Regions from separate parts of the Sphingomonas rhamnosi genome, predicted to be linked through region 1. Evidence: predicted binding sites of a transcription regulator. Region 1 holds the regulator's gene; each other region holds the start of a gene.
The links. The regulator LexA, encoded in region 1, represses DNA repair genes until DNA is damaged. The targets are predictions, from matches to a motif close to GTTCCNCNCTTGTTCT.
Positions count from the first base shown of each region.

Region 2: a site for LexA is predicted at 3,529-3,544, ahead of U1701_RS01450 (ribonucleoside-diphosphate reductase subunit alpha). Genes of this name have one in related genera too.
Region 3: a site for LexA is predicted at 2,838-2,853, ahead of U1701_RS15865 (DUF3072 domain-containing protein). Genes of this name have one in related genera too.
Region 4: a site for LexA is predicted at 3,076-3,091, ahead of U1701_RS16690 (ImuA family protein). Genes of this name have one in related genera too.

Region 1 is NZ_JAXOJJ010000006.1:58,566-66,549, forward strand. It holds gene U1701_RS13590 (ComEC/Rec2 family competence protein) at 1-1,837, shown strand, start outside; gene lexA (transcriptional repressor LexA) at 1,828-2,499, opposite strand; gene U1701_RS13600 (molybdopterin molybdotransferase MoeA) at 2,555-3,739, opposite strand; gene moaC (cyclic pyranopterin monophosphate synthase MoaC) at 4,190-4,657, opposite strand; gene trpC (indole-3-glycerol phosphate synthase TrpC) at 4,654-5,430, opposite strand; gene trpD (anthranilate phosphoribosyltransferase) at 5,431-6,423, opposite strand; gene U1701_RS13620 (anthranilate synthase component II) at 6,530-7,123, opposite strand; gene U1701_RS13625 (hypothetical protein) at 7,239-7,688, shown strand; gene trpE (anthranilate synthase component I) at 7,898-7,984, opposite strand, start outside.
Region 2 is NZ_JAXOJJ010000001.1:290,959-298,942, forward strand. It holds gene U1701_RS01440 (PHA/PHB synthase family protein) at 1-1,606, opposite strand, end outside; gene U1701_RS01445 (LL-diaminopimelate aminotransferase) at 1,911-3,119, shown strand; gene U1701_RS01450 (ribonucleoside-diphosphate reductase subunit alpha) at 3,656-5,545, shown strand; gene U1701_RS01455 (DUF2171 domain-containing protein) at 5,646-5,906, opposite strand; gene U1701_RS01460 (hypothetical protein) at 5,963-6,163, shown strand; gene U1701_RS01465 (ribonucleotide-diphosphate reductase subunit beta) at 6,211-7,263, shown strand; gene U1701_RS01470 (winged helix-turn-helix domain-containing protein) at 7,812-7,984, shown strand, end outside.
Region 3 is NZ_JAXOJJ010000008.1:75,393-83,376, forward strand. It holds gene U1701_RS15845 (DUF418 domain-containing protein) at 1-168, shown strand, start outside; tRNA gene U1701_RS15850 (tRNA-Met) at 147-223, opposite strand; gene U1701_RS15855 (2'-5' RNA ligase family protein) at 277-795, opposite strand; gene U1701_RS15860 (potassium transporter Kup) at 795-2,723, opposite strand; gene U1701_RS15865 (DUF3072 domain-containing protein) at 2,886-3,101, shown strand; gene nadA (quinolinate synthase NadA) at 3,150-4,160, opposite strand; gene U1701_RS15875 (DUF4230 domain-containing protein) at 4,174-4,878, opposite strand; gene U1701_RS15880 (MBL fold metallo-hydrolase) at 4,875-5,732, opposite strand; gene U1701_RS15885 (M56 family metallopeptidase) at 5,914-7,398, opposite strand; gene U1701_RS15890 (BlaI/MecI/CopY family transcriptional regulator) at 7,395-7,763, opposite strand.
Region 4 is NZ_JAXOJJ010000009.1:84,877-92,860, reverse strand. It holds gene U1701_RS16715 (carbohydrate porin) at 1-802, shown strand, start outside; gene U1701_RS16710 (hypothetical protein) at 1,126-1,383, shown strand; gene U1701_RS16705 (SOS response-associated peptidase) at 1,423-2,046, opposite strand; gene U1701_RS16700 (HU family DNA-binding protein) at 2,100-2,369, opposite strand; gene U1701_RS16695 (hypothetical protein) at 2,470-2,916, opposite strand; gene U1701_RS16690 (ImuA family protein) at 3,191-3,871, shown strand; gene U1701_RS16685 (Y-family DNA polymerase) at 3,786-5,573, shown strand; gene U1701_RS16680 (error-prone DNA polymerase) at 5,570-7,984, shown strand, end outside.

The sequences.
Region 1 (7,984 bases):
GGCCCGCGTCGAACGGGTCGAGCCGCTCGCAGCGCGGGACCTCGTCCGCCTGACGCTGGCGCCGAGCGGATCGGCGACCGATACGCGGGGCGATGCGATCACGCTGCCGCCGCTGCTGCGCGTGAACCTGGCGGAGGCCGATGTGCCGCGCGGGCTCGGTGAGGGTGCGGTCATTCGGTTGCGTGCGCGGTTGATGCCGCCGCCGTTGCCGGCGGTGCCCGGCGCCTATGACTTCGCCCGTGTCGCGTGGTTTGCAGGGATCGGCGCGACGGGTCGCGGGTTCGCTCCCGTCACGGTAACGACCGCCGCGGAGAAGGGCTCGGGGCTACGCGGTCGGTTGTCGACGCATATCACCGACAGGCTCGACGGCAGCGCGGGCGGGATCGCTGCGGCGCTCGCGACCGGCGACGTCGGCGCGATCGGCGAAGACGATTCGGAAGCGATGCGGCGCGCGGGGTTGGCGCATCTGCTGTCGGTCAGCGGGCTGCACATCACCGCGGCGGTGGCGGCGACAATGCTGGTCGTGATGCGGCTGCTCGCGCTTAGCCCTTGGCTGGCGCTGCGTGTTCGCTTGCCGCTGGTGGCCGCGGTGGCGGGCGCTGCTGCGGCGATCGGCTATACGCTGCTCACCGGCAGCCAGGTGCCGACGATCCGCAGTTGTGTGGCGGCGTTGCTGGTGCTGCTTGCGCTGGCGATTGGTCGCGAGGCGGTGACGTTGCGTGCGCTGGCGGCGGGCGCGGTGATTGTGCTGGTCGCGTTGCCAGAGGCACTGGCGGGGCCGAGCTTCCAGCTGTCGTTTGCGGCGATCGCGGCGATCGTCGCGCTGCACGAGCATCCGCGGATCAAGGCGGTGTTCGGACCGCATGAGGAGGGGGCCGTACGCCGGTTGATGCGCGGCGTGGCGTCGCTGTTGCTGACCGGGATCGTCGTCGAGGCCGCGCTGATGCCGATCGCGGTGTATCATTTCCACAAGGCCGGGCTGTACGGAGCGGCCGCGAATATCGTGGCGATCCCGCTGACCACCTTTGTCGTGATGCCGCTCGAGGCGCTGGCGTTGGTGCTGGACGCGGCAGGACTTGGTGCACCGGTGTGGTGGCTGGTGCAGCACACGCTTGACCTCCTGCTGTGGATTGCTCGGACGGTCGCGGCGGCGCCGGGAGCGGTGCGGGCACTGCCGGCGATGCCGGAGGGAGCCTATGCGGCGATGATCGGCGGGGGGCTGTGGATCGCGTTGTGGCGGACCAAGTGGCGGCGGCTCGGCGTGCTGCCGGTGCTGTTCGGGGCGAGCTGGGCGTTAGCCACGCCGGCGCCTGACCTGCTGGTGACCGGGGATGGACGGCATGTCGCGGTGCGGACTGCCGCGGGTCTGGCGCTGTTGCGGGACCGGGCGGGGGATTATGTTCGTGATACGCTCGCCGAGAATGGTGGGCTGGACGGCGAGCCGTTGCTGTTGGCGGACCAGCCCGATGCGCGGTGCAGTCGGGATTTGTGCATGACCGACATCCCGGCGGGGGGACGGCGGTGGCGGATCCTGGCGACACGGAGCGTATATCTGGTGCCGTCGGCCGAGTTGATCGCAGCGTGTCGGGGGGCGGATATCGTTGTCAGCGAACGCGCCTTGCCGAGGCGGTGTTCGCCGCGGTGGTTGCGGCTGGACCGGGGGATGCTGCGGCGGACGGGTGGGGTGGCGGTGACGTTGGGCACGGGTCGGGTGACGACGGTTTTGGAGGCCGGAGATCGGCACCCGTGGCGGGATGTGTCGCCGGCGGTGCCGTCGGTACTCCGAACTCCCGCTTTGGCGGGAGAACCGGGCACTCGCCGCCATCTTCAATCGTAGCGGCGGAGGATGCCCGACAATTTGCCCTGTACGCGGACCTGCGCGGGCGAATAGCGTTGTGGGTCGTAGGCGCGGTTGGCGGGGTCGAGGCGGACCATCGCGCCTTCGCGGCGGAAATATTTCAGCGTGGCCTCGCTCTCTTCGATCAGCGCGACGACGATCTCGCCGTCGCGGGCGGTCTCGGTACGGCGGATCAACGCATAGTCGCCGTCGAGGATGCCCGCTTCGACCATCGAATCCCCGGAGACTTCGAGCGCATAATGTTCGCCGGAACCGAGCAACGCGGCGGGGACGGCTAGCATGGACGAGCCCTCGAACGCCTCGATCGGCACACCGGCGGCGATGCGACCGTGGAGCGGGATCTCGATGACGTCGTTGGCCGGTTGCGGCGCGGACTTGATGTTCGCGGGGGCGGGGGGTGCACTTTCCACCACCTTCTTTTCCGCGCGCTCAGGCATGCGCAGCACTTCCAGCGCGCGGGCGCGGTTGGGGAGGCGACGGATGAAGTTGCGTTCCTCCAGTGCACTGATCAGCCGGTGGACGCCCGACTTGGACTTGAGGTCGAGCGCGTCCTTCATCTCCTCGAACGACGGCGACACGCCGGTATCCTCGAGGCGATCGTTGATGAAGCAGACGAGCTCGTGCTGTTTACGCGTGAGCATGGCAATCCTCCGTCCGGAACAGACAAGGAACTTCTACGGAACAAAGTTAACGGCGTCAAGCGATCACTAGGATTTCCGCCGAGTCGCCCGCGACGGCGGCGGGGGCGTTGCCGGGGCGGACAATCAGGCAGGTCGACCGCGCAAGCGTGAGCAGCATCGAGCTGTCCTGGATCGTCGAGGCATAGGCGCGGCCGTCGCGGAGCTCGGCGCGCAGATAGTCGGTGCGCGCGTTGTTGGCGGGGATATCCTCGCCGAGTAGCGCGTGGGTAGTCTGCGGCAAGGGATCGCGGGCGCCGGCCATGTGCGCGACGACCGGGCGGACGAACAGCGTCGCGGTGACGAACGCCGAGACCGGGTTGCCGGGCAGGCTAAGTACGGTCGCATCGCCGAGCCGGCCTGCCATCATCGGCTTGCCCGGGCGCAACGCGATCCGCCAGAAATCGATCGTGCCGCCGGCGGCCTCGATCGCCGGGCGGACGAGATCGTGGTCGCCGACCGACGCGCCCCCGGTGGTGACGAGCAGGTCGCACGCGGCGCCGGCGAACGCGTCGCGCAGCGCCTCCAGCCGATCGGGCAGGATGCCGAGATCGACAATGTCGACGGGCAGGTCGGCGAGCATCGCGGCGAGCATGATGCCGTTGGATTCGGGCAGCGCGGTGGCGTCGGTGGTCGATCCGGGCGGCACGAGTTCGTCGCCGGTCGCGGCGACGGCGACGCGGACGCGGCGGTTGACGCACAGCGTGCCGTGGCCACCGGTCGCGGCGACCGCGATGCGGGCGGGGGTCAGGCGGTCACCCTTGGCGATCAAACGGTCGCCTGTGGTGAAGTCGAGGCCCTTGCGGCGGGTGTTGCGGCCGTGGCGTGGTGGGCCTTCGCCGGACAGGGCCAGCGCTGCGCCGTCGCGCGCGGCCTCCTCCTGGATCAGCACGGTGTCGGTGCCCGCGGGCATCGCGGCACCGGTGAAGATGCGGACCGCCTCGCCGGCCTGCGCCGCGCCGTCGAACGGGCGGCCGGCGGCGCTTTCGCCGATCACCGTCCAGGGGCCGGGCATGTCGGCGAAGCGGATCGCATAGCCGTCCATCGCGGAGAGATCGACAGCCGGCTGGGTCCGGACGGCGAGGATGTCCTCTGCGGCCCAGCGGCCAGCGGCGTCGCGCAACGGAACGGCTTCGGCGCCGACCCGAGTCGCGATCGCGAACAGGCGCGATTGGGCTTCGGCGACGGGGAGGAGGGCGGTCATTTGGGGTCTGTTCCGGCGCGAATGTTGTCAATGTTGAGGCGGTAGACGGTTTTTGCGGGCCGAATGTTGAGACCGTCGCTGCGCGTGCGGGGATTTTCCGCGCGAATGTTGAGAGCGCGTGGGGCGGATCGGGTTCGGGGAAGGGCGGCGCAGCACGTCATACCGTCAGGGCTGACATATTCGGACCGTGTAGGACAGCGCGGAGTACGGGCATGATTGAACATTCGTCATCCCGGACTTGATCCGGGGTCCAGGGTTGCGGACGGTCGCGCTTGTGGCCATGGATCCTGACTTTCGTCACGATGACGGGGTGGGGGGCGCCTTTCAGGTAGCACTTCCCCGGCGAAGGCCGGGGCTCAGTTGGGCAACGGCGGTGACGAAGGGCGGCGCTCCGTTACTACAGCCTTCCCAACTGGGCACCGGCCTTCGCCGGGGAACGGTTGTGGACCCTCAGGCGGTCCAGTCGCCCGATTTGCCGCCGCGTTTGGAGAGGAGGCGGATGTCGCTGAGGATCATGCCCTTATCGATCGCCTTGGCCATGTCGTAGATCGTCAGCAGCGTGACCGAGACCGCGGTCAGGGCTTCCATCTCGACGCCGGTCTTGCCGTCGGTGGCGGTGGTCGCGGTGGCGGTGACGCCGGTGTCGTCGACCGCGAGCGCGATGTCGACCGAGGTGAGCGGCAGCGGGTGGCACAGCGGGATCAGGTCGCTGGTGCGTTTGGCGGCCATGATGCCGGCGACGCGCGCAACGGCGAGCACGTCGCCCTTCTTGGCGGTGCCGGTCGCGATCGCAGCCGCCGCCTCGGGCGACATGGTGATGCGGCCGCTGGCAACGCCGATACGAGTCGTGACCGCCTTTCCGCCGACATCGACCATCCGCGCGGCGCCCTCGGCATCGATATGCGTGAGGCCGGTCATCCGACGATCGCGCGGGTGGCGGCTTCGATATCGTCTTGCCGCATCAACGCTTCGCCAATGAGGAAGCAATGGACGCCCTTTTCGGCGAGCGCATCGAGATCGGCCCGCGTCGTCAGGCCGCTCTCGGCGACGAAGGTGCAGTCCTTCGGCGCAAGCGCGACGAGGTCGAAGGTCCGACGGAAATCGACCGAAAAGTCGCGAAGGTCGCGGTTGTTGACGCCGATCAGGCGGCTTTTCAGCTTCAACGCGCGTTCGAGTTCGTGGGCGTCGTGGATTTCGACGAGCACGTCCATGCCGCATTCGATCGCCGAGGCCTCGATCTCCGCCATCTGCGCGTCGGCCAGCGCGGCGACGATCAACAGGATCGCATCGGCGCCGAGGCTGCGCGATTCGGGCGCCTGCCACGGGTCGACCATGAAGTCTTTCCGCAGCACCGGGATCGACACCGCGTTGCGCGCGGCGGTCAGGTAGGAATCGGCGCCCTGGAACCAGCGTTCGTCGGTGAGCACCGACAGGCACGCGGCGCCGCCGGCCTCGTACGCACGGGCGTGCGCGGGGGGATCGAAATCGGCGCGGATCAGGCCCTTGGACGGGCTCGCCTTCTTGACCTCGGCGATCAGCGCGTGGCCGGGTTTGGCGTCCAGTGCGGCGCGGAACCCGCGGGGTTTGGTCTCGCGCGCGATGCCGGCGTCGATATCGGCGAGGCTGATCGTTGCCTTGCGCGCGGCGACGTCGGCGCGCTTGGTTTCGAGGATGCGGTCGAGCATGGTCATTTAGTAGGCGATCCAACGGGTTAGCAGCGCTTCGGCGCGGCGTTCGTCCAGGGCTTCGGCGGCGCGGGCGGCGCCTTCGGTGAGGGTCGTCACGGTGCCCGTCACCATCAGGGCGGCGGCGGCGTTGAGCAGCACGGCGTCGCGGTACGCGCCGGGTTCGCCGTTGAGCAGCGCGAGCAGCGCGGCGGCGTTGTGCTGGGCATCGCCGCCGCGGATTGCTTCGATCGGGTGGCGTGGCAGGCCGGCATCTTCGGGCGTGACCCGCGCGGGCAGGTCGACGGCGCCGATGCTGGCGACGATGCTAGGGCCGGCGCCCGACAGCTCGTCGAGCCCTTCTTCACCGGCGATGACGATCGCGGCTTGGGTGCCGAGCTGTTCGAGCGCCGCGGCATAAAGCGGGACATAGTCGGGTCGGGCGATGCCGATCAGCTGCCGCGTGACTCCGGCGGGGTTGGCGAGCGGGCCCATCAGGTTGAAGATCGTGCGGCGGCCGATGCGTTTGCGGATCGGCGCGATGCGGCGCATCGCCGGATGGTGGTTCGCCGCGAACAGGAAGGCAATGCCGATATCGGCGAGGCTCGCCTCCGCGGTGGCGCCGGCGCGGTCCATGTCGAGGCCGAGCGCCTCGAGCGTGTCGGCAGCGCCGGATTTGCTGGAGGCGGCGCGGTTGCCGTGCTTGGCGACGGGGATGCCGCACGCGGCGACGACCAGCGAGACCGCGGTCGAGACGTTGAGCGTGTGGTGGCCGTCGCCGCCTGTGCCGCAGACGTCGATCGCCGCGGCGGTCGCGGCGATCGGGATCATGCGGTCGCGGAGCGCGCGTGCGGCTTCGGCGATCTCGATGCTGGTCTCGCCGCGGTCGGAGAGCGCGGTGAGGAAGGTGGCGATCGCGTCGTCGCTGGCGCGTCCGTCGAGGATGTCGGCGAAGGCCTGGCGCGCGGACTCGCGCGCGAGGGGGGTGGAGGGGTCGGGGAGGAGGGTGAGGGTGGTCATTCTGTCACCGTCCGTTCCCCCGCGAAGGCGGGGGTCCAGGAGTCACGGGCGACACCTTGCGCAACCCTGGGCTCCCGCTTTCGCGGGAGAACGGCGCGGTTGGGGCTCACGCCTCTACCTCGCGCGTCGTCACCGGCACGCCTGCGATCTTCAGGAAGTTCGCCAGCATCGCGTGGCCGTGTTCGGTGGCGATGCTCTCGGGGTGGAACTGGACGCCGTGGATCGGGAGGGTCGCATGGCGGAAGCCCATCACGGTGCCGTCCTGCGCGGTCGCGTTGACGACGAGCGTGTCGGGCACCGCGTTGACGATCAGCGAATGATAGCGGGTCGCCTGGAACGGCGAGGGCAGGCCGGCATAGAGCCCGGTGTCGTCGTGCAGCACCGGCGAGGTCTTGCCGTGCATCAGCCCGCCGCGTTCGACCAGGCCGCCGAAATGCTGGCCGATCGCCTGGTGACCCAAACACACGCCGAGCAGCGGGCGGCCCGCATCGGCAGCGGCGGCGACGAGGTCGAGGCTGACGCCCGCCTCGTTGGGGGTGCAGGGGCCGGGCGAGATCAGGAACGCGTCGGCGCCCGACGACAGCGCTTGGCCCGCGGAGATTGCATCGTTGCGGACGACTTCGACCTCGGCGCCGAGTTCCATCAGATAATGGACCAGGTTCCAGGTGAAGCTGTCGTAATTGTCGATGACGAGGATCATCGCGCTGCCATAGCCGATGGCGGTGATCGTGCAATGATATTGCCCCGCGGGCGTCATGCATTCAGGGTGGAGCAATGCGGTGCAGTGGACGTTGTTCGGCCAAAGGAGTGCCCTGATGTTCCGTACCGTTATCCTCGCTGCGCTTGTTACCCTGCCCGGGCTCGCGTCGGCGCAAACCCGCGCGCCCGCCCCGACCCCGACCGCAACCACCACGCAGGCCGACGCTGCGCAGGCGAGCCAGCCGCCGCAGCGGATCCGCAACGTCACGCTGGGCGCGGGGCAGGCGTGCCCGAAGAGCGCCGGCGACGAGATCGTCGTTTGCCAGACGCTCGAGCAGCCGTATCGCATTCCGAAGTCGTTGCGCGACGACAAGCCGATCGCGGCGCAGAACCAGAGCTGGGTCAATCGCGCGGCGTCGCTCGACGAGCTCGGGCGGGTGGCCGGCGGGTTGCCGGATACGTGTTCGGCGGTCGGGACTGGTGGGCAGTCGGGGTGCTCGCTGCAGCGGGCTAAGGCCTATTCGGCGGAGCGTCGGGCGAATGCGTCGGAGACGACCGCGCCCTGAGGGTCAGTCCGTCAGCCCAGCGCAGGCTGGGGTCTCCCGTTGTTGGCTGTGCGCTTGCCGCTGCAGATCCCAGCCTTCGCTGGGATGACGAGGGTGGCCTCGACCACCACCGCCGTCATCCCGGACTTGATCCGGGATCCAGAGTTACGGGCGGTGGTGTTTGGGGCTCTGGATCCTGACTTTCGTCAGGATGACGGCGTTTAGGGCGCTTACTGCCCGAAGCCCGCCGCGCCAGCCCTCGTCACCGCTTCGCGGGCGGCGGCGAGGATCGCGCCGGCCTTGGCCTCGCATTCCCG
Region 2 (7,984 bases), on a different contig from region 1:
CCACCGAGTCGGCGCCGAGGGTGCGGATCCACGCGATCCAGTCGGGCCACCAGCTTCCGCGCGTCTCGGTCGCCCCCGCGACGAAATCGTCCAGCGACGCGGCGACATTCCGGGCCGCGTCCGGATTCGTCCAATATTGATATTTGCCTGCCGCCGGTGGGTTCACCACGCCGGCGATATGCCCCGATCCCGCCAGCACGAACCGGATCGGCCCCGCGAACAGCTGAGTCATCCGCCACACGCTATCGGCCGGCGCGATATGGTCCTCGCGGCCCGCCTGGATATAGGTGGGCGTCGTGACCCGGGTCAGGTCGATCGGCGTACCCGCGATGCTGATCGCGCCGGGCTTCACCAACAGATTGTCGCGGTACAGGTCGGTCAGATAGCGCATGTGCCATGTCGCGGGCAGGTTGGTGGTGTCACCGTTCCAGTACAGCAGGTCGAACGGCACCGCGTCCTGCCCCAGCAGATAGGCTTGGGTGACGTAGTTCCAGATCAGGTCGCGCCCGCGCAGCAGGTTGAACGTCATCGCCATGTACCGCCCGTCGAGAAACCCGTCGGGCGACAATTGCGCGAGCATCCTCAGCTGCTCGTCGTCGATGAAATGCTGCAGCTCACCCGCCGCCGCGAAATCGACCTGCGCGGTGAAGAAGGTGGCGCTTGCGACCCTGTCCGCATGCCCCCGCGCCGCAAGCAGCGCCAGCGTCGCGGCGAGCGTCGTCCCCGCCACGCAATAGCCGATCGTGTGCACCGCCGGCACGTCGAGGAGCCCGCGCACCGTATCGATCGCGTCGCACTGCGCGGCGACGTAATCGTCCCAGGCTACGTCCTTCATGGTCGCGTCCGCCGACTTCCACGACACCATGAACACGCTCAGCCCCTGCGCCACCGCCCAGCGGACGAAGCTTTTCTCGGGCGTCAGGTCGAGGATGTAGAAGCGGTTGATCCACGGCGGGAAGATAACGAGCGGCGTCGCGAGCACGGTGTCGGTGGTCGGGGCGTAGTGGATCAGTTCGTACAGCGGCGTGCGCTTGATCACCTGTCCCGGCGTCGTCGCCAGTGTCACGCCGACCTCGAACGCATCCGCAGGCGCGTGCGACAATTGCCCGCGCGCCAGATCGGCGAGCATCGTCTGCAACCCCTTCATCAGGTTCGCGCCGCCGGTCTCGATCGTCTTCTCGATCACCTCGGGGTTGGTGAAGGCGAAGTTGGTCGGGCTCATCGCATCGACGAACCCGCGCGTCGCGAACCGCAGCTGGTCCTTCTGCTTGGCGGGAACCCCCTCCAGGGCATCGACGCCGCGCAGCATATGGTCGCCGATCAGGTCGTAGCTCTGCCGGATCAGGTCGAACACCGGCGCGCGCCACTGCGGCGCCTTGAAGCGCTTGTCGACGGCGGGGGCGGGTTCGGGCTGCGCAGGGGGCTGGGCGGGATCGAGGAACCGCTGCCACAACGTCAGGCTCTCGGTCCAGAAATCGGTGACCCGGTCGAGCCCCGTGGTCTCGGCCTTGAGCGTGCCGAGCCCCTGCTCCAGCATCATCTGCTGCATGCGGCCGATCACCCAGGTCCAATGCTGCAGATCGGGCAGGCTGGGCGTGTCGGCCATGACGTCCTCTCGGGTTGGCGGAGACCCTACGCGAAATCGCCCTGCCAGCGAAGACTCAACCGCGCGCGCCCCCCATACGTCATCCCAGCGAAGGCTGGGATCTCCCGGTTCGTGTCGCAGCCCGCGCCAACAGGGAGACCCCAGCCTTCGCTGGGGTGACGGATGAGTGCGGTGGCGCATTGGCGGCAGCGACGCATCGATCGCGCGGCACATGGCCCCCGGATGACGATCGCGACGTGTCGCATCCCCGGTTCCACCGACGCCCCGCCTGGAGTACACCCTCCCGCGAACAGCGAGGCCCGCCATGTCCGAAGACTTCTACCGCATCAAACGCCTGCCGCCCTACATCATCGCCGAAGTCAACGCGATGCGGGCGGCGGCGCGTGCCGGTGGTGAGGACATCATCGATCTCGGCATGGGCAACCCCGACCTGCCGCCGCCCGCGCACGTCATCGCGAAACTGGTCGAGGTCGCGCAGAAACCCGACGCGCACGGTTATTCGCAGTCGAAGGGCATTCCGGGCCTGCGCAAGGCCCAGGCCAACTATTACGGCCGTCGCTTCGGCGTCGACATCGACCCCGAGACCGAGGTCGTCGTGACGATGGGGTCGAAGGAGGGGCTCGCCAGCCTCGCCACCGCGATCACCGCGCCCGGCGACGTCGTGCTCGCGCCCAACCCGTCCTATCCGATCCACACCTTCGGCTTCATTATCGCCGGCGCGACGATCCGCGCGGTGCCTACGGCCCCCGACGAGGCCTATTTCCAGAGCCTCGAGCGCGCGATGGCGTTCACCGTGCCGCGCCCGTCGATCCTGGTCGTCAACTATCCGTCCAACCCGACGGCCGAGGCGGTCGATCTCGCCTTCTACGAACGGCTCGTCGCCTGGGCGAAGGACAACAAGGTCTGGATCATCTCCGACCTCGCTTATTCCGAGCTCTATTATGACGGCAACCCGACGCCCTCGATCCTCCAGGTGCCCGGCGCCAAGGACGTCGCGATCGAATTCACCTCGCTCAGCAAGACCTATTCGATGGCCGGCTGGCGGATCGGCTTCGCGGTCGGCAACACGACGCTGATCGCGGCGATGAGCCGGGTGAAGTCGTATCTCGATTACGGCGCCTTCACCCCGATCCAGGCCGCCGCCTGCGCCGCGCTCAACGGCCCGCAGGACATCGTCGAGAAGAACCGCGAACTCTATCACAAGCGCCGCGACGTGCTCGTCGACAGTTTCGGCCGCGCCGGCTGGGATATCCCCAGTCCCCGCGCGAGCATGTTCGCCTGGGCGCCGCTGCCCCCCGCGCTCGCGCATCTCGGCAGCCTCGAATTCTCCAAGCAGCTGCTGCAACACGCCAAGGTCGCGGTCGCACCGGGCGTAGGCTACGGCGAGAATGGCGAAGGCTATGTCCGCATCGCGATGGTCGAGAACGAACAGCGCCTCCGCCAGGCCGCGCGCAACGTGAAGCGCTATCTGGTCAGCATGGGCGTCAACATCCCCGCGCAGGGCGCCGGCTGAACCGCAGCCGGTCCCTCCCCGCGTGATCCCGCCCCCTCCGTCATCCTGACGAACGTCAGGATCCAGAGCCCCAAGCGCCCCGCGTGCAACCCTGGATCCTGACGTTCGTCAGGATGACCGCGCGTGGGTGGGGCCGGCTGGTACCCCCGTACCGGCGCCTTAAAATATTTTCATATGCTCACTCTTCGCTTGCACATTGCGAACCCCGCAGAAGTCCACGCGTCGCGTGCGACGGGTCGGTGGAACCGGCTCCGCTGACCCGGCCGACGCCGCGCAACCCGCTTGCGTCGTCTTCCGCTTTGGCACAATCTCTTGGGGTTACGTCAGAGGGCGGACGCAATCACTGGTAGAACAGGTCACGCATAGCCATATGCAGATCGGGAACCCGCAGCCGGCTCATCCGCCGCGCGATCTCATTTTGTTCTCCTTTTGCGCGCGCTCGGGTGTAGCATGGGGGTACGCTCCCGATTCGAACGGACCGAGAACATAGGGATGCGGTTTCGATGGATTTCAGAGATAGCAGCCGGGATAGCGACATGACCACGGACACCCTCGACGCAGCAGCGACCACGCCAGCAGCCTCCGCCCAGCCGGCGCCTCAGCCCCAGGCGCAGGACAGCCATTCGGTGCGCGCGCAGCCCTATCCGGTCGAGGTCGACCACAGCCGCGACGCGCTCCTCACCGATTTCGGCAAGGAGACGCTCAAGGACCGCTATCTGCTGCCCGGCGAGAGCTATCAGGACCTGTTCGTTCGCGTCGCCTCGGCCTATGCCGACGACGCCGGCCACGCCCAGCGCCTGTACGACGCGATCTCCAAACTGTGGTTCATGCCCGCCACCCCCGTTCTCTCGAACGGCGGCACCGGCCGCGGCCTGCCGATCAGCTGCTATCTGAACTCGGTGCCCGACAGCCTCAACGGCATCGTCGACACCTGGAACGAGAATGTCTGGCTCGCCTCGCGCGGCGGCGGCATCGGCACCTATTGGGGCAATGTCCGCGGCATCGGCGAGCCGGTCGGCCTCAACGGCAAGACCAGCGGCATCATCCCCTTCGTCCGCGTGATGGATTCGCTGACCCTCGCGATCTCGCAAGGGTCGCTGCGCCGCGGCTCGGCGGCGGTCTATCTCGACGTCAGCCACCCTGAGATCGAGGAGTTCCTCGAGATCCGCAAGCCGAGCGGCGATTTCAACCGCAAGGCGCTGAACCTGCACCACGGCGTGCTGATCACCGACGACTTCATGGAAGCCGTCCGCGCCGGCGCCGAATGGCATCTGCGCAGCCCCAAGGACCAGGCGATCCGCGCCACCGTCGATGCGCGCTCGCTGTTCCAGAAGCTGGTCGAGACCCGCCTGCAGACCGGCGAACCCTACATCATCTTCGCCGATCACGTGAACAAGGCGATGCCCAAGCATCACCGCGAACTCGGCCTCAAGGTCTCGACCTCGAACCTCTGCTCCGAGATCACGCTGCCGACCGGCAAGGACCATCTCGGCAATGATCGCACCGCTGTCTGCTGCCTGTCGTCGCTCAACCTGGAAACCTGGGACCAGTGGCACGGCGAGAAGGGCCTGATCGAGGACATCATGCGGTTCCTCGACAACGTCCTGCAGGATTACATCGACCGCCACGAACCCGGCATGGAACGCGCCGCCTATTCCGCCGGCCGCGAACGCTCGGTCGGGCTCGGCGTGATGGGCTATCACAGCTTCCTCCAGGCCCGCGGCATCCCGTTCGAGGGCGCGATGGCGAAGTCGTGGAACCTGCGGATGTTCAAGCACATCAACGCCGCCGCCAACGAAGCGTCGATGCAGCTCGCGATCGAGCGTGGCCCGTGCCCCGACGCCGCCGATGTCGGCGCGATGGAGCGGTTCAGCTGCAAGATGGCGATCGCCCCGACCGCGTCGATCAGCATCATCTGCGGCGGCACCAGCGCCTGCATCGAGCCGGTCCCGGCCAACATCTACACGCACAAGACGCTGTCGGGCAGCTTCTCGATTCGGAACCCGTATCTGGAAAAGCTGCTCGCCGAGAAGTCGAAGAACTCCGACGCGGTGTGGAATTCGATCCTCGAGCAGGGCGGCAGCGTCCAGCACCTCGACTTCCTCTCGACCGACGAGAAGGACTGCTACAAGACGTCGTTCGAGATCGACCAGCGCTGGCTGCTCGAACTCGCCGCCGATCGCACGCCCTATATCGACCAGGCACAGTCGCTGAACCTGTTCATCCCGGCGGACGTCGAGAAATGGGACCTGCTGATGCTCCACTTCCGCGCCTGGGAGCTCGGCATCAAGTCGCTCTACTACCTCCGCTCGAAGTCGGTGCAGCGCGCAGGCTTTGCCGGCGGGGTCGAGGCCGACAACACCATCGACCTGCGCCAGATCGAGGTCGAGTCGAAGGATTACGATGAGTGCCTTGCCTGCCAGTGAGGCGCCCGTTCCCGTGCTGACGCCAAAAACCCCGGCCCGTGGATCACGGACCGGGGCTCGGGCAGGCTCGGCGGCGCGTTCGGCACGCGCCGCGGGGGGTTTAGGCCTCTTCCTCGAACGTCACGGCGACGTCGGCATTGGCGGAGAGCCGCACCTTGCCGTCCTCGATATCCGCGACCAGGCCGAGCGAGATGTAATGATGGTGCCCTTCATGGCTGCCCTGACCCTCGACGACCTGCGCGCCGGAGTCCTTCTTGGTCAGCTTGATGCGGTTGCCTTCGATATGGTCGACGGTACCGACATGGACGCCGTCGGCGCCGATGACTTCGGCATGTTCCTGGATCTGGCTTGCATCGACCATGGGTCTTCTCCTGTGATGGTTACGGCTGCAGAACGCATGTCCCCGGAATTGGTCGCATGAGCTGGCAGGTCCTCATCATGTATGCCGTCGCCGCGGTGTTCGGTCTTGTCGGAATCGGATGCCTCATCCGTCTCGCCTCCCCCCGCGTGACCCAGGGCCAGGTCTATGCGTTCCGGATGATCGGCATCATGCTCGTCTCGGGCGCCATCGTCCTCGGCTTTTCGGCGGGCGCGATGCACCAATGGGCCGCCCCCTAGTTTCAATCCTTCCCCGCTTTCCCCCTTTCCGTACCGGAGTATCCCCGATGTCCCTCCTCCACGCCTCCAAGCAGTACAAGCCGTTCGAATACCCCTGGGCCTTCGAGTTCTGGAAGCGCCAGCAGCAGCTCCACTGGCTCCCCGAGGAAGTGCCCTTGGGCGAGGATTGCCGCGACTGGGCGCAGAAGCTGTCGGACCACGAGCGCAACCTGCTGACGCAGATCTTCCGCTTCTTCACCCAGGCCGATGTCGAGGTGCAGGACTGCTATCACGAGAAATACGGCCGCGTGTTCAAGCCGACCGAGATCAAGATGATGCTGACCGCGTTCAGCAACATGGAGACGGTGCACATCGCCGCCTACAGCCATCTGCTCGACACCATCGGCATGCCCGAGAGCGAGTATGGCGCCTTCCTCGAATATGCCGAGATGAAGGAAAAGCATGATTACATGCAGAAGTTCACCGTCGACAATGACGAGGACATCGCCCGCACGCTCGCCATGTTCGGCGGCTTCACCGAAGGCGTGCAGCTGTTCGCCAGCTTCGCGATGCTGATGAACTTCCCGCGCTTCAACAAGATGAAGGGCATGGGCCAGATCGTCACCTGGTCGATCCGCGACGAGACGCTGCACTGCGAGGGCATCATCAAGATGTTCCACACCTTCTGCGCCGAGCGCCAGTGCCTGACCAAGGCGGTCAAGGACGACATCGCCGACGTCTGCCAGACCACGATCCGCCTCGAGGACAATTTCATCGATCTCGCCTTCGAGATGGGCCCGGTCAACGGCATGACCCCCAAGGAGATCAAGAAGTACATCCGCTACATCGCCGACTGGCGGATGAACCAGCTCGGCCTGAAGCCGATCTACATGATCGACGAACACCCGCTGCCGTGGCTGGCGCCGATGCTGAACGGGGTGGAGCATGCGAACTTCTTCGAGGCGCGCGCGACGGAATATTCGAAGGCTGCGACCAAGGGTCAGTGGACGGATGTTTGGGACTCGTTCGACCAGCGGCAGAGCGCGAAGCGCGGGCCGGCGGCAAATGTGGACCTGGCCGAGGTTCGGGATATGTTTTCGGATTCGGTTGCGGCAGAGTAAGTCGCGCCGCGCGAGGAGTTAGCGCCAAGCTAACTCCCGCCACCGGCGGGGCGACCAGCCGGCGGCGCTACGAGCGCCGACCGACGGCATGGGCTTTGCCCATGCCCGCTTCAGCCGGACTAACAGGCGTTTCGACACTTCCTGAACGTGATGGAGTCGCATTCTGACCGTGCCAACGCCGGCGATCATGAAAACCAGCAAGCCCAAGTTTCCTGGCTAGCCGAACAAAGCGCTACCGAAACAAACGCATTCCCTACAGATTGAGAACATATAGGGAACAAGATATGATGGATGACTGCAACTTTGCGCTTGGATTCATATTCGCAATACGCTACAAACGACAACGGACCGGGGTGCAACCCGGTCCGTTGATCCACCAGGCCCAATCGAGGCTAAGACTAGCGGAGGTTGCGATAGAAGATGACGGTTAGGAGATAGGTCGAGGGGCCATAAGCCCTGATGTCGCACCTTTCGGCGTCACCGCCGCCCCCGAGATTCGCGTCTTGGGGGCGGCGCTCTGATAGCCATTTCGGCTTGGAGTTGTCAATATGGCCGAGCTCAAATCGGTGTCTGCGGACCCATACGACCTTGTACTGGTCGACCTTCGGGCAAAGCGTGACGAACTAGATAACGCTATTCGGACACTTGAAATTCTGCGCGACGGCCGCTTGGGAATTTTACCCGCGGCAACACTTCCAGCAGAACAGTCCAATAATTTTCA
Region 3 (7,984 bases), on a different contig from region 1:
CTGGTCTGCGTCGCGGTCGATCTGGCGCTGCTGGGGGTCGCGGTCGTCTACGTCCGCCACTTCAGGATCGCGCCGGTCGAATGGGCCTGGCGCTCGATCGTCGAGCGGCGGCGGCTACCGTTTTGTCATGTCGAAAGCGGCGCGAGTGGTAGCGGAGGAGGGATTTGAACCCCCGACCCCAGGATTATGATTCCCGTGCTCTAACCAACTGAGCTACTCCGCCAAAGGCGTGCTTTCACTCGCGAGGGGGGCCTATAGGAAGGGGATTCCGGGCGGTCAAGCGAACATGTGCCGCGACAGCGCTTCCCATGGTCCGCCGCGATACCACCACGCCCCCAGCCCCGCGATCTCGATGTCGCGCGCGCGGAAATCGCGGTTGAGTTCGGCGAGCAGAAGCTTCGCCACCGCGGGCGTTACCTTGTTCTGGATCGTCACGTGCGGGCGCCATCCGCCGGCATCCTGCGGTGTCAGCATGCCCGTGAACGCGTCCGCCAACCGCGCGCGGATGCCGAGCAATTCGGGGGATTCGATCCGGTAGGCAACGCCGCGGCCAAGCGACATGAGTCCACCCACCCGCGCCTGGGGCGCCCGGATGCCGCGCGTCTCCTGGTTGAGGCGGTGCTTGAGCTCATCGACGCCCGAAGGCGGCAGATGGTGGAACAGCGTCAGATGCGCGTCGAGCTGGTTGCGCTCGGGCGGGAAGTGCGCGCGGCGCATGCCGTCGAAGAACGCGGTATCCTGCCGCCCGAACAGCGCGGTGACGATGATAGGGGCCGGCCCCGATTCGACGGACATCAAATCTCGATCTGACTGCCGAGCTCGACGACGCGGTTGGTCGGCAGGCGGAAGAACTCCATCGCGCTTTCGGCGTTGCGCAGCATCCACGCGAACAGCTTCTCGCGCCAGATCATCATGCCGGGCTTGTCCGACGCCAGCAGCGTCTGCCGCGACAGGAAGAAGCTGGTGTCCATCATCTTGAAGTCGGCGCCGCAATTATGCACCTCGCGCAGCGCCGCGGGCACGTCGGCGTCTTCCATGAAGCCGTAGCGCAGGATCAGGCGGTGGAACCCCTCGCCCAGTTCCTCGCGGATCGCGCGGTCGTGCGCGGGCCAATAGGGCTGGCCGACGATCTTGACCGTCAACAGGATCACGCGCTCGTGCAGCACCTTGTTGTGCTTCAAATTGTGCAGCAGCGCATGCGGCACGCCGTCCGGCGTCGACGTCATGAACACCGCGGTCCCCGGCACGCGCGACGCAGAGTTTGCAGCAGAATTAATGAACACCCGTATCGGCATCGCCGCCTCCCGCATCCGATCGATCATCAGCTGCCGCCCCTTCGACCAGGTGGTCAGGAAGGTGAAGATGATGAGACCGACCAGCAGCGGGAACCAGCCGCCCGCGGGCACCTTGGTCATGTTCGCCGCAAAATAGGCGCCGTCGACCAGGAAGAAGACGGCGAGCAGCGGCACGGCGGCATAGACCGGCCAGTTCCACAGCCGGAACAGCACGACGCCCAGCAGGCAGGTGTCGATCAGCATCGCCCCCGTGACCGCAATCCCGTAGGCGCTGGTCAGGTTTGACGAGGTGCGGAAGAACAGTACCAGCAGGATGACCATGATCATCAGCGCCCAGTTGACGAGCGGGATGTAGATCTGGCCCTGGGTCGAGGCACTGGTGTGTTCGATGCGCAGCCGGGGGATGAAGCCCAACTGGATCGCCTGCTGCGTGACCGAGAAGGCGCCCGAGATCACCGCTTGGCTCGCGATTACCGCAGCCATCGTCGCCAGGATGACGAGCGGCAGCTGGAGCGCCGGCGGCGCGAGATTGTAGAACGGGCTGACCAGCGCGGCACTGCCGTCGCGGAAGAGGAGCGCGCCCTGGCCCATATAGTTCATGATCAACGCGGGCAGGACGAAGACCAGCCACGATATGCCGATCGGCTTGCGGCCAAAATGCCCCATGTCCGCATAAAGCGCCTCCGCACCGGTGACCGCGAGCACGACCGAGCCCAGCGCCAGGAAGGCGCGTTCGGGATCGATCAGGAAGAACTGGACCGCGTAATGCGGCGAGAACGCCCAGAGGACCTCCGGCGTCTGCACGATGCTCAGCACGCCCAGCGTTCCGATCACCGCGAAATAGACCAGCATGATCGGCCCGAAGAACAGCCCGACACGCGCCGTTCCGCTGCTCTGGATATAGAACAGGAAGATCAGAATGGCGATCGAGATCGGGAGGACAAGCGCCCCAAAGCTGGGTGCCGCGACCGCCAGACCCTCGACCGCCGACAGCACCGAGACCGCAGGCGTGATCATGCTGTCGCCATAGAACAGCGCAGTCGCGAACACGCCGAGCAGGATGATACCCTTGCTCCAGTGCCGCGTCTTGGTCTTGCCCGAGACGAGCGCCAGCAGCGCCAGGCTGCCGCCCTCGCCCTTGTTGTCGGCGCGCATGATGATGATGACGTATTTGACCGTCACGACGATCATCATCGACCAGAACATCAGGCTGATCACGCCCATGATGTGCGCGGGGTCGAGCGCGAGCTTGTGATGCCCCGCGAAGGTCTCGCGAAACGCGTAGAGCGGGCTGGTGCCGATATCGCCGAAGACGATGCCGATCGCGCCGATCGCGAGCTTCAGCATGCCGTCCGAATGATGATGACCAAGATCGCCGTCGGCATCCTGGGGTACCGCCGGGAGCGCGGCCTGGGGAGAATCGGTCACCGGCGCTGCGCAGTGTCCGAAAGGTTGGTCATCGTCATCTTCAAAACCCGTTGTTCACCCCAATGCCCCGATTAGCACGCGCGCGCGCGGGGGAGCAACGGAAGTGTATCGCAGGGAACATAGATAGAACGTCGGCGTTGGGTATCGCGAAAGGAACACCGCATGTCCGATACCAATCCCAAATCCGAACCCTTCTCGAACGCCGAGAAGGATCCGCACGACTGGACCACCGGCGACGAGAAGATGACCGGTGCCCAGGCGAGCTACCTCAAGACCCTGTCAGAGGAAGCGCACGAGGAGTTCGACGACACCCTGACCAAGGCGGATGCGTCGATCAAGATCGACGAGCTGCAGGGCAAGACCGGCCGAGGCCAGTAGGCACCACTTGCACGGAAGCGCTTGATCCTCCCCCGGAAGGGGGAGGATTTAGTCTCCGGTTACCCGCGTCGGGCCGAGGTCGCCTTTGCCGACCGATCCCGACGCCATCGCCAGCATCGCATCGAGGCTCTTCTTCGCCTTGAGGCGCAGCCCTTCCTCGATCTCGATCCGGGGAGACAGGTCGCGCAGCGCGACGTACAGCTTCTCGACGGTGTTGAGCGCCATGTACGGGCAGATATTGCAGTTGCAGTTGCCGTCTGCGCCCGGCGCGCCGATGAAGCGCTTGTTCGGCAGCGCCTTTTCCATCTGGTGAATGATGTGCGGCTCGGTCGCGACGATCAGCGTGTCGCCCCCGCCCGTCGAATCCATCGCCATGGCGTATTCCAGGATCCCCCGCGTCGAGCCGATGTAATCGGCATGGTCGAGGATGATCGCCGGGCATTCGGGGTGCGCGACGACGGGGGCGCCGGGGTGCTGCGCCTTCAGCTTCATCAGCTCGGTCTCGCTGAACGCCTCGTGGACGATGCACACGCCCGGCCAGAGCAGCATCTCGCGGCCCGTCTTGCGCACCAGATAGCCGCCGAGATTGCGGTCGGGGCCGAAGATGATCTTCTGGTCTGCCGGCAGCTGCGCGAGGATCGTCTCGGCCGACGAGCTGGTGACGATGATGTCGCTGAGCGCCTTCACCTCGGTCGAGCAGTTAATATAGGTCAGCGCGATGTGATCGGGATGCTTGGCGCGAAACGCCGCGAACTGCTCGGGCGGGCAGCTGTCCTCCAAGCTGCAACCGGCATCCATGTCGGGCAGGATCACGGTCTTGCTCGGCGACAGGATTTTCGCGGTCTCCGCCATGAAGCGCACGCCGCAGAACGCGATGACGTCAGCGTCGGTCGCCGCCGCCTTGCGCGACAAATCGAGGCTGTCGCCGACGAAATCGGCGAGGTCCTGAAGCTCGGGCTTTTGGTAATAATGCGCGAGGATGACCGCGTTCTTCTCCTTGCGGAGGCGTTCGATCTCGGCGCGGATGTCGACGCCGACGAGGTTCTGACGAAGTTCCATGATGTTTCCCGAATTAGCTGGCGTTGCCTAGCACATCCTGCAGCGAGCGCGAGGTGTCCCAGCGTTCGGTGGAACCACCCTCCCCGGCAAAGCGGACTTGCACGGTGACCTTGCCCAGCCCTGCCGCGCCGAGTGGTCCGGCAATCAACCGGGTCAGTGCAGCGCGCGCGTTGGCGCGAGCCGCTGCGATCCGCGCGGGCTTGCGCGCTTCACCCTCGGCCACGCGGTCGGCGCCTTGCGACGCCTGGCGACGCATGGTGCCCATCATCTTGCGGGTGACGAACACGCCCTTGGTATCCTCGATATAGATGCGCGATTCGTCGATATTGATATCGCCGACACGGACATCGGGGGCGTGCACGGTGAGCACCTTGGCGGTTTCGTCCCACCGGAAATCGCCGGGGTCGAGCGCCGACAGGTCGACGAAATAGCCGACCGAGAACGGCGCCTTCATCACATAGCTCGAGTCGAGCCAGCTGAACCAGCCGCGGTTCGAGCCGACGCTCTGCACGGTTCCGGCAAGCGTGCTGACCTTGAGATCGCTCGCGCCTGCGAAGGTCGTCTCCACGATACGCGCGACCGCGGGGCCATCGCGGCCCTCGGTGGTGATCGTGTAGCGATCGGTATAGGTGCGATACGCGGCATAGATCGCGACCAGCGCGGCGATGCCGACGAGCAGCAGCACCACGATGCGGATGCTGCGCGTGGGCTGCGTCACGCCGCGATCTTCCACAGCGTCCCCTCCCCCTGCACCAGTCCGCGGTTCTGCAGATCGATCAGGTGCGCGAGCACCGAGCGTTCGGCGGCGGGCAGCAGCCGCACGTCGAGCCCGACATACATGCGCGCGACCATGTCGGGGATCGCCTGCGGCGCGGCGCGCAAGCCGCGCAGGATCTGGCCCTCGCGCTGCTTGCGGTGGCCGAGCATCCCGCGGACGAGCCGCTGCGGCTTGTCGATCGCCTCGCCATGCCCCGGGTAATAGACCCGGTCGTCGCGCGCCATCAGCTTGTCGAGGCTCGCCATATAGTCCGCCATGTCGCCATCGGGGGGCGAGACGATCGTCGTCGCCCATCCCATGACGTGGTCGCCGGAGAACAGCGCGCCCGTTTCCGGCAGCGCGAAGGCAAGATGGTTCGAGGTGTGGCCGGGGGTCGCGATCGCCTGCAGCGTCCAGCCATCGCCCGCGATCGCCTCGCCGTCTGCGAGCACCCGGTCCGGCGCATAGGCGGCGTCGAACGCCATGTCGGCGCGCGCGCCGTGATCGTCGAGGCCGAACGGCGCGGCACCGACGATCGGCGCACCGGTCAGCGCCTGGAGGGCGCGCGTCGCCGGGCTGTGGTCGCGGTGGTGGTGCGTGACGACGATCGCGGTAACCGGGCGGCCGGCAATGACATGGGCCAGGGCTGCAAGATGCGCCGCATCGTCCGGTCCAGGATCGATCACCGCAAGGTCGGTGGTGCCGACGATATGGGTCTGCGTGCCCGTATAGGTGTAGGGCGACGCATTGGGCGCGAGCACGCGGACGACGAGCGGCTCGAGCTGGATCGGGATGCCGGTCGGGTGCTCAGCCATACGCGCGAAATGGCGGGTCCGGCGGGTGATGGCAAGGGTCGTCTACAGTGGGAGCGTGTACCCCAATGCCTATCCGTTCTCCCGCGAAGGCGGGAGCCCAGGGTCAAACAGCGGTGCGCTCGATACCCTGGACCCCCGCCGTCGCGGGGGAACGGGAGGCGCCGGGGACCAGCTCCGGGGCTCACTCCGCCTTGGCAATATCCGCCTCGACCTCGGCGATCCCCTCGTCGATCCCGGCGAGCGCCTGCGCGCGCTGTTCGGCGGACATGCTCATATTGCCGACAATCCCCGCGCGCGCGCTGCGCAGACCCGTAATGGCGGAACGGAGCGCGCTGCGTTCGATGTCCTTGCTGTTCGCGGCGAGCTGGGCGCCATCGGCGGCGGCCTTTTCGATACGGTTCGAGCAGATGATCATGATCTTCCTGGCGCCTTGCTGGCGATGAATCACCATCTGCTTAGCATCGCCATCGCGGCCTTCGGCGCAGGACCTTTCGGTGATCTCGGGCATGTCCGCCATCGTCATCCGCTCGCCGTTGCGGATTGTCATGACGCGGGTCGGGCTGCCGGTGCGTACGGGCGGGACCGGCGGCATCGGCGGCACATCCCCTGCGTTCGGGAGCACGGCCCGCGGCGGCATGGGCGGAACGGACGTCACCGCTGGGACCGACGCGACCGGCGGCATCGGCGGGACCGGCGTGACGGGGGGAACGGGCTGGATGTCGGTGCGGATACGCGCGCCGATCGCCTCGGCGGCGCTGGTGCCCGATGCGGTGACGCCGAGCCCGGCGGCGACGAGTGCCGCAACCGAGACGGTGCCGATCGCGAAGCGACGGCGCGAGGTGCGCGAAGTTGTCAGCATGCGAAGTCTCCCTTTCAGGTCGGTGATGGTGTGAAGGTGGCACGCCGCCGACACCGCACCGCCATGCGCCGCCTTGACGATCGCGCAGGCATAGATGTGGCGGTCGACCGCCGAGCGGCCGGCGAGCACGCGTGCGTCGTTGGCGAGTTCCTGGTCGGCGCGGAAGCTGCGGAAGGCGCGCCACGCGATCGGGTTGAACCAGTGCAGCGCGAGCACGATCAGCGCCACCCAGTTGGCGATCAGGTCGCCGCGCTGGTGGTGACCGATCTCATGGGCCAGCGCGAGGGCGCGTTCGTCGGAGTCATACCGGTCGTCGAAATCGCGCGGGAAGGCGACGTAGCGACGGACAATGCCGAAAGCGAGCGGTCCGGGCGCGGCGGGACTGGCGATCACGCGCACACCCTGTTCGTCGTCGAGACGCTCGGCGGTGCCGAGCATCCGCGCGCAGAACCGGCTGTGCTGGACGAAATGCCAGACGAGGAACGCCGCCGCGCCCGCACCCCAAAGCGCACCGGCGACCAAACCGAGCGAGGGACCGGGGGCGGACGCGACGGCGGCGGAACCGGCGGGGTCGACCACATAGATGATGATCGTCTCGCCGGCACGCGAGAGCGGGGTGGCGGACGTGTGCCACCCCTGTGGCATGGGGGGCAGGATCAGCCGCAGCGCGGGCAAGGCCCACAGCGCATAGGCGACCTGCGCCCCGAACAGACGCCGTACGGGCGTACGGATAGCGAGGACGATGATCATCAGCACCGTCGAGGCGATCAGCGCCTCGATCGCCCAGCCGGGCAAGGCCGCGCTCACGCCCTCAACTCCTGGAGCAGCGCCTCGATCTCGGCGATGTCCTGCGCGGTGAGTTCGTCGCGTTCGGCGAGGTGCGCGACCAGCGGGGTCAGCTTGCCGCCGAACAGCCGGTCGATCAGCCGCCGCGATTCGCCGCTGACATAATCGTCGCGCGCAACCAGCGGGCGGTAGAGATACCGGCGGCCGTCCTGCTCATGGCCGATGACGGTCTTGGCGAGCAGCCGGCCGAGCAAGGTCTTGACGGTGTTGGCGCTCCAGCCCTTGGCCGGATCGACGCGCTCTGCGACATCCTGCGCGGTGAGCGGGGATTCATCCCACAGCACCTCCATGACCGCATGTTCGGCGTCGCTGATGCGTTCTGGCACGACTCGGCTCCTCTGTGACTACGACTGTAATCGTACCGATTACGGTTGTAGTCAAGAGGCATCAGACCACCGCATCAGGCGGTCATCAGATGATTGAAACGTCGGCGTTTTTGACAGCTGAAGGTCGCTAGAATCCGCGTTAACTATTGCACCCCGCAGGAAGCGGTCGATCGGCGCAATTGGCACGCGCTCTGCATCGCTCCCGATGTACCGAGCGTTTC
Region 4 (7,984 bases), on a different contig from region 1:
CGACATCGGCATAACCGCCTTTCCCAATTCGTCCTGGACCGCCAAGGCACGCTACGCGATCAACAAACGCTGGTACATCCAGACCGGCGTGTTCGAATACGACAACGACCTCAACATGAAGGGCAAGGGCGGCCTCGATTTCTCGCTGGGCAAGGGCACCGGGGTGCTCATTGCGAACGAGGTCGGCTATCAGACGGCGTTCGCGGACGAGCGCCTGCCGCGCCGCTACAAGGCCGGGGTCTATATCAACACCGACGGCGGCCAGAGCCCCTATTACGACCGCAACGGCAATTCATCCGTCGTGTCCGGGCTCGCGCGCGTTGCGCAAGGGGGCAACCGCGTTGGCCTGTACGCGATGGCCGACCAGACGATCCAGCGCGCCGCCGGCAAGAGCACGCGCAACCTCGCACTGTTCGCGCGGGTCTTCTTCAACGTCGGCAACGTCGCCCAACTCGACTGGTTCGCCTCCGCCGGCTTCGTCAAGACCGGCACGTTCCAGCACCGTGACACCGACACGATCGGCTTTCTGGTGACCAACACGCATTTCAGCAATCAGCAGATAAAATATCTTCACGATTTGAGAATGAAGGCGGGTGGCACAGGCTCGCCAGAATCGAACGAGATTATTGGAGAGATCAATTATGGATATGCAGCCATGCCCGGCGTCAGAATATTGCCTAATATCCAATACGTCATCAATCCAGATCCGATATTCGCCCCAACCCGTAAAACTGACATTCCGTCCGCGATCGTTTTAGGGCTACGCCTGGATGTACGCCTCGCCCAGATTTTTGAAGGATGATGACTGGAAACGGCGGCTAATTATCTGATGTTCAGTGTGCTCCACCGCCTTCAGTCGGATAGCATCGCTACGATCTTTCAATGGATTGCCGCGGGACACAGTTGACCCACTCTATTATTTTACATTATAATGACAAGCGTGTGAAGCCGGCAGGTATTGCTTATCCTAAGAGCCCGACCGAAAATTTAGTTGAGCGATTGCAGTAGCTTGTGTTTCACCGGGGTTTGCGAAAACCACGAGGATCACATGGGCTGGGCTGAAACCGATCGTTGCGAGCATGACAGAAGCGGGCTGCGCTATGCAAGCGGCTGCACCGATGAAGAATGGGCTATCAGAGCTGCTGCCGGTTTTGTGGACACGAGGTTAAGCTACCTGTGCCAGCCGCTCGAAGTGCGAAAGCAGCCCGCGTCGCCGAATATGTCCTGACGACCGTCGCCCTCGACGAAGCGAACACGCTGGTGGCCGCGGCGCACCAGCGAGCCACAGGTCATCAGGCGGCATTGGATCTGAGGAAGGCCAAAGTCGCTACCCGCGAAGACACGAAGTTTGCCCGCTCGCGGATTTCATATCCGAAAGCATGAACCAACGTTCCTTCAACGGTTACATCCCTTCTAGGCGTATCACTCCACCCTCATCAGCTGCGAATGGTAGGGTGCCACCGTCTCCCTCACCTCGTCCCACGGGGCGGTGAGCCACCGTTCGTAATCATCGTCGTGCAGGATGACGGGCATGGCTTTCGGATGGATCGGCGCAACGACGGCGTTCGGCTCGGTGGTTAGGAACCCATAGGCATTGCCGCGTTCGGTCGGTCGCCAGATGCCTGCGAAAGCGAAGATCGGCCGGCTGGGTACATCGAACCAGTGCAACGGCCTTTTGCCGTCCTCGCCGGGGGCAACGCCGTATTCGGAGAACGCGGTCACCGGCACCAGACAGCGTCGCGACGGTGTCGTCAGCATCAAGCGCCAGAAGCTCGAATTGAGGTTGCGCACGTTGGTCACGTATTTGGTCAGCTTGACCGCGGGATCGCGCTTGCTCGGCACCTGCGTCGGCACGCCCCATTCCATTCGCTCAAGTCGGCGGGTCGTACCATCCTGTACGATCACCGAGCCATAGAAGGGCGTTTTAATGCCTGTCGGAAAGATGTCGCCGACCGGGAACGTCTCGTCCCGTTCGTAGGGCGGACGGATACCGAAGGTCGCCGCAAGCTCGCCCTGCTTCGCGGTCATTCGATAGCGATTGCACATGTCGTGCGCCTCACAGGTGGGTGCCGGCGGACAAACCCGCCGGCACAATGATCCTACAGCTTGTCCTTCAGCCCCTTGGCCGCAGTGAATGCCAGCTTCTTCGACGCCGCGATCTTGATCGCTTCGCCAGTCGCCGGATTGCGGCCGTCACGCTCGGCGCGATCCTTGACCGCGAACCTGCCGAACCCGGGGATCGCGACCTCTTCGCCCTTGGCAGCGGCGCCGGCGATCTGGTCGAACACCGCGTTGATCGCAGTCTTCGCGTCTGCCTCGCTGGTGCCGGTCACCCCTGCGACGCCCTTGGCCAGTTCACTGATGTTCATGCGAGTCTACTCCTTGGAAAGTCAGCGCGACCATTAGTCATGACGGGCAGCGAGACAAAGACGATACGTCACACGCGCGTCAGGAGCACCATTAGGCCGCTCAGCGCTGCGAAAGGCGTTCACGGGTCATGCGCGGATCCTCGTACAGGTCGCGGATGGCGCGAAGCCGGAACACGTTCCACCAGCGCTGCCAGCGATGCTCGGCTGCGTCGTGGATCATGTGGCAGCGCTGACACAGCGCCGCGAGGTTGGCGGGCGCGCTGTTGCCAGGATCGTGATCGAGATGCGCGCAGGCCAGAACGACGTAGGTCGTGCGGACCGCGGCGAGCGAAAAGCCACCCTTGATCGCGATCCGCTTGCCGCGGGCGGACCGCCAGTACTTTGCATCGGCATCCCACCAGCGGCCATCCCCCAGATGCGCCACGCGGCGCATGTGCGGTCGCGCGCAATGCTCGCACCGGGCACCGGCCCGGTCGATACGAACGGTGAGGGACAGCTGCCGCCAGTCGATCGGGTAGAGCCAGCGGTTCTCGGGGCGGATCGGCATGACGATTCTATGAGTCACCGAGTCGCAGAACGAAAGCGAATAATTCGCGATTTGTTGCCGGTACGTATTTTGTCCGTTCTCCTCGTGTGTGGGAGGGGGAGGCGAGCCTCTTGGCCGGATCGGGACGATCAAAGCCCTTGCATTGTTGGACCCCGTAACGGAACATAGAGGGAACAAGTAGAGTCTTCCAACCATGCTTCCTACCCACGCTCCGCTTCCTGCCACGCTTGCTCATCTGAGGACGATCGCATCCCCTGTGGTCGAGCACCGGATCATGCCGTTCGGGCTTTCGGAACTCGACGGCCGGCTCGGCGGGGGAGGGCTGCGTGGCGGCGCTCTGCACGAGGCGACGGCACAGACGTGTTCGCTCGCTGATGATGCGGCCACGACGCTGTTCCTCGCCGGCGTAGCAGGCCGCGAAGCGCTGCGCGTCGGCGGACCGGTACTGTGGGCAAGCTGCCGCAACGACCTTTACGCGCCGGGTCTTGCCCAGGCGGGGCTGTCATCCGCCAACGTCATTCATGCGCAGCCTCGCGATGACGAGGCGGTACTGGCGGTGATCGAGGATGCCGTGCGCGACGGCACGCCGTCAGCGGTGGTCGCTGAGATTGGCCGGATGTCGATGGTCGCGACGCGTCGCCTGCAACTCGTCGCGGCGGACGCTGACATTCCAGTTCTGGTTCTCCGCCGTCGACGTAGCCGCGAGCAGGATCCGCTCGCAGAGCCATCGGCCGCCTGGACGCGCTGGCGGATCGGCAGCGCGCCATCGGGTCGCCTCGGTGTCGCTGGCGTTGGCCGGCCGCGCTGGTCGGTCGAACTTGCGCGGCAGCGGGGCGGCGAACCCTTTTCCTTGATCGTGGAGGGCTGCGATGAGACGGGTTGTCTCGCTGTTCCTGCCGCACTTGGCCATCGAGCGGCTGAGACGGCTGGACCGCTCCGCTTTGCGGCCGCCTGAACGCGCAGCCTTGCTGCTGCCGGTCGATGCCGATCCCGGCACCTGTTCCGTACCGCGGGGCGGTGGCTGGCGTCCCGGCGCACGCTGGGCGCGCATTGACGCACCAACGCGGGAGACGGTCGAGCATCAGATCGAGGCATTGCCGGGGCATGCGCGTCCGCCGATGCGCGAACTTGGCCGGAGATCGGAAGCCGCAAGCCATCCGTTCAAGGCGGGCGCGATCTCGGACGTTTCAGGCGCGGGTAGGGCAGGCAGTATTGTCGACCAAGCGCCGCTGGCACTGATCGGCAAGGTCGGCCGTCGCGAGGAGGTCGTTGCCGCTTGTGCCAGTGCCGCAGCGCTCGGCATCCATGCCGGCATGGCCGCGACGCATGCGCGGGCGCTGGTGTCGGATCTCGATTTCCGTGCCAGCGAGCCGGAGGCAGACGCACAGCTGCTTGACCGGCTGGCGCTGCTGGCGGTTCGGCGCTGGACCCCGATCGCGGCAGTAACCCCGTCTGACGGCCTCTATCTCGACCTGACCGGCTGCGACCATCTCCATGGCGGGGAGGAGCGCTTCTGCCGACGGCTGCGTGCCTTCTGTCAACGCGCCGGCTTCACCGCCCGGGTCGCTGTCGCCGACACCGTCGGTGCGGCGCATGCCTTGGCCCGCTTCGGCCCAGCCGATCTCACCTGCGCGCCGGTCGGCCGTTCGGGCGATGCGATCGCGGCGCTACCGATTGCCGCGCTGCGGCTGAGCGACACCGCGCTGGGTGCTGCGCGCAAGTTCGGCTTCGAACGCATCGCCGACCTGCTGCCGGTCGCCCGCGGCCCTCTCGCCCGGCGCCTCGGCTTGGCGGCGATCACACGGCTCGATCAGGCGCTGGGCAGCGTTGCCGAGCCCATCACACCCCGCGAGGATGCAGTGGTGCCGAGCGTCGAGCGGCGCCTGCTCGAACCGATCGCCACCGCGGAGGCGATCGCGCAGGTCATGGAGGATCTGCTTGGTGACCTTGCCGAGGTCCTGCAGGCGAGGGGGCTTGGCGTGCGCTCGCTGCGCCTGTCCGGCCTACGCGTTGACGGCAGCCAACAAGTCGTCGCGATCGGCACCTCGCGCCCGACCCGTGAGGTCTCGCACCTGCTGCGGCTTTTGAAGCTACGGATTGAGCAAATCGACCCTGGCATGGGGCTGGAGCAGTTCCGTCTGGTGGCACCGCATACCGAACCGCTCGACGCGGTCGATCTCGGCGCGGTGCTGGCCGGCGAGACGCTGGTCCGGGATCCCGCCCGTCTCGTCGATGTCGTGGCCGGCAGGATCGGCGCCCGATCGGTATTCCGGATTGCGCCGGTCGAAAGCCATGTGCCCGAGCGTGCTATCGTCTGCGCGGACCCTGTCGTCGCGCCGGGTGATTGGCCGGCGTGGGTGCGGCCGGCGCGCCTGCTCGCGCGGCCCGAGCCGCTGTTCCAGGTCATCGCGTTGCTGCCGGACCAGCCGCCCCGCCGGTTCGAGTGGCGCGGCAAGCTGTACCGCATCGTCGCCGGTGACGGGCCCGAGCGGATCCACGGCGAATGGTGGCGCCGGGATGCCGAGGTCTGGGCGGTCCGCGACTATTACCGTGTCGAGGATGAGACGGGCGGCCGCTACTGGGTATTTCGGCGCGGCGACGGCTTCGAGGCGGACACCGGCGATCTTAGCTGGTGGATGCACGGGCTGTTCGGATGACGGTCTATGTCGAACTCCAGGTGCTGACCCACTTCTCGTTGCTCCGCGGCGCATCGAGCCCGGAAGAGCTGTTCGCTGCGGCGGCACTGCTCGGTTATCCGGCGCTGGGTATCGGCGATGTCGGCACGGTCGCGGGCGTGGTGCGCGCCTGGGAGGCGCAGAAGGCGACGGACGTCCGCTCGATCGCGGGCACGCGCGTCGATCTGTCGTGTGGACGGCGCCTCATCCTGCTGCCGACCGATCGCCCGGCCTGGTCGCGGCTGACGCGGTTGCTGACGGTCGGCAAGAAGCGTGCGGGGAAGGGCGGCTGTCTTCTCCACTGGCATGATCTCGCATCATGGTCCGACGGCATCATCGCCATCTTGCTGCCGCACGAGCCGGATGCGGACAATCTCACCGCCTTGGCCGATCTCAAGGCGGTCTATGGACGACGCGGTTACATGGCGCTGTTCCAGCGACGCCGACCGAACGACGCGGTCCGTATCGATGCGCTGGCGCGGCAGGCGGGCGGCGCAGGCGTCCGCGCAGTCGTGACCGGTGATGTGCTCTACCATGCGCCCGAAGCGCGGCTGTTGCAGGATGTGGTCACCGCGGTGCGCGAGAAATGCACCGTCGATGAGCTCGGCTATCGCCGGGAGGTGAACGCCGATCGCGCATTGAAATCACCGACCGAAATGGTTCGGCGCTTCGCCAACTATCCAGACGCGCTGCGTGCCAGCGTCGACATCGCCAACGCCTGTACGTTCGATCTTGGCGAGCTGGCGTACCAATATCCCCATGAGCGGCTGATCGAGGGGCTGAATGCTCAGGAGGCGTTGGAGCAACTCGCGCGCGAAGCGGTCGAGCGAATGTTCGATGGGGCCGTGCCCCCCGCGTACAGCACCCAAATCACGCACGAGCTGAAGCTGATCGCCGAGCTTGGCTACGCGCCCTATTTCCTCACCGTCTACGCCATCGTCCGGGAGGCGCGGCGTCGCGGCATCTTGTGCCAGGGGCGGGGCTCGGCGGCCAACTCCTGTGTATGCTTTGTGCTCGCGATCACCTCGATCGATCCGATCAAGCACGAGCTGCTGTTCGAGCGGTTCGTCTCCGGCGAGCGCCGCGAGCCGCCCGACATCGATGTCGATTTCGAGCATGAGCGCCGCGAAGAGATCATCCAGTGGATCTTCGAGACCTATGGCCGCAACCACTCGGCGTTGACTGCGGTGGTCCAGCGCTACCGCGCGCGCGGTGCGGTGCGCGACGTCGGTAAGGCGCTCGGGCTGCCGGAAGACCTGACGTCCTCACTGGCCGGCCTCGTCTGGGGCTGGTCCGCGGAAGGGGTGGGCGAGAAGCAGGTCGCCGAGCTGAACCTCGACCTTGCCGACCGTCGGCTACGCCTGACCCTTGATCTTGCCCGCAAGCTGATCGGCGTCCCGCGTCACATGTCGCAGCATCCCGGCGGGTTCGTCCTCACGCATGACCGGCTGGACGACCTGGTGCCGATCGAGCCGGCCGCGATGGCGGATCGCCAGATCATCGAGTGGGACAAGGACGATATCGATGCGCTGAAGTTCATGAAGGTCGATGTGCTCGGGCTGGGGATGCTCGGATGCATGAACCGCGCCTTCAACATGCTCGAGGAAACCAAGGGCGTCCGGATCGGCATGGCCGATCTGCAGAGCGACGACCCGGACGTTTACGCCATGATCCAGAAGGCCGACACGCTCGGCACCTTCCAGGTCGAGAGTCGCGCCCAGATGGCGATGCTGCCGCGGATGAAACCACAGCGGTTCTACGATCTTGTTATCCAGGTCGCGATCGTGCGCCCGGGTCCGATCCAGGGCGACATGGTGCACCCGTATCTCCGACGACGCGAAGGCCTAGAGAAACCCGAATATCCACGCCCCGAGTTGCGCGCTGTGCTCGAAAAGACGCTCGGCGTGCCGCTTTTCCAGGAGCAGGCGATGAAGGTCGCGATCGTCGGGGCGGGCTTCACGCCAGCCGAGGCCGACCAACTGCGGCGGGCGATGGCGACGTTCAAGTTCACCGGCGGGGTCAGCCACTTCAGCGAGAAGCTCATCGAGGGGATGGTCGAGCGTGGCTACCCGCGTGAGTTCGCCGAGCGCACGTTCCGCCAGCTGGAAGGCTTCGGCAGCTACGGCTTCCCCGAGAGCCATGCCGCCAGCTTCGCCAAGATCGCCTATGCGTCGTGCTGGATGAAGCATCACCACCCGGACGTGTTCTGCGCGTCGTTGATGAATGCGTATCCGATGGGCTTCTATGCGCCCGCGCAGATCGTCCGCGATGCGCAGGAACACGGCGTCGTCGTCCGGCCGCCCTGTATCAATGCCAGCCGTTGGGACTGCACGCTGGAGCCGACCGGCGGGCGATACCTGGCGGTTCGGCTGGGTCTGCGTCAGGTCCGCGGT